One region of the Frigoribacterium sp. VKM Ac-2530 genome, then DNA from elsewhere that is predicted to be linked to it. Evidence: predicted binding sites of a transcription regulator. Region 1 holds the regulator's gene; the other holds the start of a gene.
The links. The regulator HrcA, encoded in region 1, represses chaperone genes, less so after heat shock. The targets are predictions, from matches to a motif close to TTNGCACTCGNNNNNNNCGAGTGCNAA.
Positions count from the first base shown of each region.

Region 2: the regulator HrcA is predicted to act here: its motif matches at 1,070-1,096, upstream of groES (co-chaperone GroES).

Region 1 is NZ_JADKSE010000001.1:611,108-613,497, reverse strand. Features, by position in the region: gene ITJ48_RS16575 (DUF4870 domain-containing protein) at 71-580, opposite strand; gene hrcA (heat-inducible transcriptional repressor HrcA) at 836-1,858, shown strand; gene dnaJ (molecular chaperone DnaJ) at 1,954-2,390, shown strand, end outside.
Region 2 is NZ_JADKSE010000002.1:793,678-796,067, reverse strand. Features, by position in the region: gene ITJ48_RS12625 (SAM-dependent methyltransferase) at 1-1,039, opposite strand, end outside; gene groES (co-chaperone GroES) at 1,181-1,477, shown strand; gene rarD (EamA family transporter RarD) at 1,639-2,390, shown strand, end outside.

The DNA.
Region 1 (2,390 bases):
ACGTCCTGCCGGGACGACGCGAGGCGCGCCTCCCGAGCGGGAGACGCGCCTCGACGACGGGCCGGGCGGGCTACGCCTTGATGAACTCGATGCTCAGCGGGTACTTGTAGTACTCGCCGCGGTTTGCGGCGAGGGCCGCGAGGATCCCGAAGACGATCACGAGGACCGCCGCGACGAACGTGATCACCAGGCCGATGCCGAGGAACGACGTCGCACCTCCGATGACGTACGCGATGACCATCGTCAGCTGGAAGTTGAGCGCGACGCGGCTGTGCTCGCGGACGAACGGGCCGCGGTCCTTGAGGACGAGGTAGCCGACCAGGGGCGCGACGAAGCTGAGCAGGATGCCGCCCACGTGGATCAGCGTGGCCCAGAGCTTCTCGTCCTCGGGCCGCAGGGGCTGCGGAGGCTGCGGGGCGCCGTAGCCGGGCTGCTGCCCGTAGCCGGGCTGCTGCGGGCCGGGCTGACCCGGCTGCTGCCCGTAGCCGGGCTGGCCCTGGCCGGGCTGGCCCTGACCGGGCTGCTGGCCCCAGCCGGAGCCCTGCGGGTCGTTCGGCTGGGAGGGAGGGGTGTCGGTCATCTGCTCACCTGTTCGTCGTCGTGGGCCCGACCGGGTCGAGGCGAACGGGCGCATCGCGGGTGGTCGGTGCTGGCCGCCCGGCCGGACGAGGTGGTCCGGCGGGCGTCACGGCGAGCATAGGGCAGGAGGTGCGGGTCGAGTAGGCCTCGCGGGCCGCGTGACGTAGGATTGGCAGTCTGGCAGGACGAGTGCCAGCGAGCTCGGGTCGTCGTCGTGACGTGCCCCGCCGCCGGCCGTGCGAGAGGGAGGTGCGTCGTGGTCTCGGAACGTGGTCTCGAGGTGCTGCGCGTCATCGTGCACGACTACGTCGCCTCCCGCGAGCCCGTGGGCTCGAAGTCGATCGTCGAGCGTCACCACTTCGGCGTCTCGGCCGCCACGATCCGCAACGACATGGCGCTCCTCGAAGAAGAGGAGCTGATCGCGGCGCCGCACACCTCGTCGGGCCGGGTGCCGACCGACAAGGGCTACCGCCTCTTCGTCAACCACCTCGCCGACCTGCGTCCGCTGAGCAGCGCGCAGCGGCAGGCGATCGAGACGTTCCTCGGCGACTCGGCCGACCTCGACGAGGTCCTGGGCCGCACGGTCCGCCTCCTGTCCCAGCTGACGAACCAGGTGGCACTGGTGCAGTACCCCTCGTTCTCGCGGGCGCGCGTGCGGCACGTCGAGCTGGTCAGCCTGGCCGAGCGCCGCGTCATGACCGTGCTCATCACCGACACGGGGCAGGTCGAGCAGCGGCTCGTCGAGCTGCCCGTCGTCGTCGACGACGAGTTCCTCGCCGAGCTCCGCCGGGCCCTCAACGCCGCGGTGGGCGGCACCGAGCTGAGCGCGGCCGCCGCGCTGCTCGGCGACCTGCACGAGGGCTTCCGCCCTGAGCAGGCCGTCGTGGTCGGCGTCGTCGTCGCCAGCCTGGTCGAGCAGCTCGCCGCCGGTCGTCAGGAACGCCTCGTGATGGCCGGCGCGGCCAACCTCGTGCGCACCGGCGACGACTTCAGCGGCGACCTCTACCCCGTCCTCGAGGCGATCGAGCAGCAGGTGGCCCTGCTGCGCCTCTTCGGCGAGATGCAGCTCGACGCGGTCGACGTGGCCGCGAGCATCGGACGGGAGAACGCCTCCTTCGGCCTCTCGCAGGCGTCCGTGCTGGCGAGCGGGTACACCTCGACGGGCAGCGAGGTCGCGCGCCTCGGCGTGCTCGGCCCGATGCGCATGGACTACTCGACCAACATGGCCGCCGTGCGTGCGGTGGCCCGTTACCTGTCGTCGCTGCTCTCCGAGCGCTGACGACCCGCACCTCCCCGGCCCTGCGCGACCGCGCCGCGCCCCCTGACCAGCCCCCACGAGACCACCCCCCAGACACCAGAGGCAGACGAGAACAAGTGGCAGATCATTACGACGTGCTCGGAGTCGACCGGTCGGCGACCCCCGACGAGATCAAGAAGGCGTACCGCAGGCTCGCGCGCGAGCTGCACCCGGACGTCAACCCCAGCCCCGAGGCCTCCGAGCGCTTCAAGGACGTCACGCACGCCTACGACGTGCTGAGCGACCCGCAGCAGCGCGAGCGCTACGACCTCGGCCCCCAGGCCGGGTTCGGCGGCGGGGGCGGCGGCGCGGCGGGCTTCGGCGACATCTTCGACGCGTTCTTCGGAGGCGGAGGAGGCGGCGGCCAGCGACAGGGCCCGAGGTCGCGTCGCGAGCGCGGCCAGGACGCCCTGCTGCGCCTCGAGGTCGACCTCGAGGAGATCGTCTTCGGCACCACCCGCGACATCGAGGTCGACACGGCCGTGCTCTGCGAGACCTGCAACGGCTCGTGCTG
Region 2 (2,390 bases), on a different contig from region 1:
TGCCGCGGGTGCGCAGCTCGCGCTTGAGGGTCTTCTCGTCGAGCGGGAACGTCTCGACCACGCGGAACACCTGGGCGAACGGCGTCTCGACCGCCTCGTCCGAGGTGAGCCAGGCGATGTCGCGGCTGAGCGTGCGGGCGCCGAGGCGCCGGGCGAGGTCGCCGATCAGCCGGGCACGGATGACGGCCCCGTCGGGCTCGTAGAGGTACTCCCTGAGCTCGCCGACCTCGACGTCGTCGGAGTCGGCGGCGGCGGTCAGCTCCGCCGCACCGTGCGCGCCCACCACGAGCGCGGCCCGCCCCACGCCGGGGCGGGCGAGCGGCCCGAACCAGACGCCCACCTCGACGACCTCGCGGTCGACCGAGATCCACTGGCACTCGGCGTCGAGGGGCAGCAGCTCGCGGTCGACGCCGGGGCCGAGCTTCACGCCGGTCGGCAGGCGCTCGGCCCAGCCGAACGCGACGTCGAGCGAGGGCGACCAGTCGGCCGGGTCGGCCAGGCGCCTCGTCGCAGCGTGGCCGGCCGTGCGGCGGGCCGGGTCGAGGAACACGCCCTCGACGTCGCCGACGTCGACCGTCGCGGCGTCGCCCTGGACGACGCGTGACGAAGCCCAGGGCGCGAGGTTGTAGGAGGCGACGGCCGCGGTGACCTCGTCGCGGTCGACCGCCAGCACGTCCAGCTCGAGGGCGGCCAGCGCGAGCGCGTCGCCGCCGATGCCGCAGCCGAGGTCGGCGACGCTGCCGAGCCCGGCGGCTCGGTAGCGGCCGGCGTGACGGGCGGCGACGGGGAGGCGCGTGGCCTGCTCGAGACCGGCCTCGGTGAAGAGCATGCGGCTGGCGAAGTCGCCGAACTTCGCGACGGCCTTGGCCCGGAGCCGCGACTGGCTCAGCACGGCGGCGACGAGGGAGGGCGAGTGTCCCTGCCGGCGGAGCGCTGCGACAGCGCCGACGACGTCGTCGGACGCGCTCCACGCCGGGAGCGAGTCGAGCAGTCGGAGCCCCTCGGGCGAGAGCACGTCGAGCAGCTCAGCAGTGTCCATGGGACCAGTCTCGCCCATCGCCGACCGACTCTGGCACTCGGATTGACCGAGTGCCAGTTCGGCTCTACAGTTGTTCTGGCACTCGCACGTGGCAAGTGCCAGCCCACGTTCTACGAAGTTCCGAGAAAGCAGAGGTCAACCGTGTCGGTCTCCATCAAGCCGCTCGAAGATCGCATCGTCATCCAGCAGGTCGAAGCCGAGCAGACCACGGCTTCCGGCCTCGTGATCCCCGACACCGCCAAGGAGAAGCCCCAGGAGGGCGAGGTCGTGGCGGTCGGACCGGGTCGCATCGACGACAACGGCAACCGCGTGCCGCTCGACGTCGCCGTCGGCGACAAGGTCATCTACAGCAAGTACGGCGGCACCGAGGTCAAGTACGCCGGCGAGGACTACCTCGTCCTCTCGGCGCGCGACGTCCTCGCCGTCATCGTCCGCTAGGCAGACGACGCACCTGCTCCACCCGGAGGCCCCCGCCCAGGCGGGGGCCTCCGTCGTCCCCGGCCGGGAACGGCAGCGGAGCGAGCCAGCGTGGCAGGAGTGGCCGTGTCCGACGACGGCGGCCCGCCCTAGAGTCGTCCCGTGAACCGCAGAGCGCTCTCGTGACCCGCACCCGCACCTCCTCGTCGGGCGGCCTCGCCTACGCCGTCAGCGCCTACGGCCTGTGGGGCGTGCTGCCGGTGTTCTTCCTGCTCATGTCGCCCTCGGGGCCGTTCGAGATCGTCTCGTGGCGCATCCTGTTCTCCCTCGCCTTCTGCGTCGTGCTGCTCGCCGTCACCCGAGGGTTCCCGGCGTTCCTCGCCCTGCTGCGGCAGGGCCGCGTCGTCGGCACCATGGCGCTGGCCGGCGTGCTCATCGTCGTCAACTGGACGACCTTCATCGTCGCGACCCTGGCCGGGCACGTGGTCGAGGCCGCCCTCGGCTACTTCATCAACCCCATCGTCACGGTGCTGCTCGCGGTGCTGGTGCTGCGCGAGCGCCTCCGGCCGGTGCAGTGGGTCGCGATCGGCCTGAGCGCCGTGGCCGTCGTCGTCATCACGGTGGGCACGGGTGGCGTGCCGTGGCCCTCGCTGATCATGGCCTTCTCGTTCGGGGCCTACGGGCTCGTCAAGAAGCAGATGGGCGGCAAGGTCGACGCCGTCAGCGGGCTGACGCTCGAGACGATGGCGGTCGCGCCGTTCGCGGCGGTCGCGCTCGTCGTGCTGGCCGTCACGGGCATCGGCGGGGGCGTCGTGTTCGGCTCCGTCAGCCTCGTGCACACGCTGACGGTGATCAGCTCGGGGATCGTGACGGCGGTGCCGCTCCTGCTCTTCGCCGCCGCCGCACGTCGGCTGCCCCTGGCGACCATCGGGCT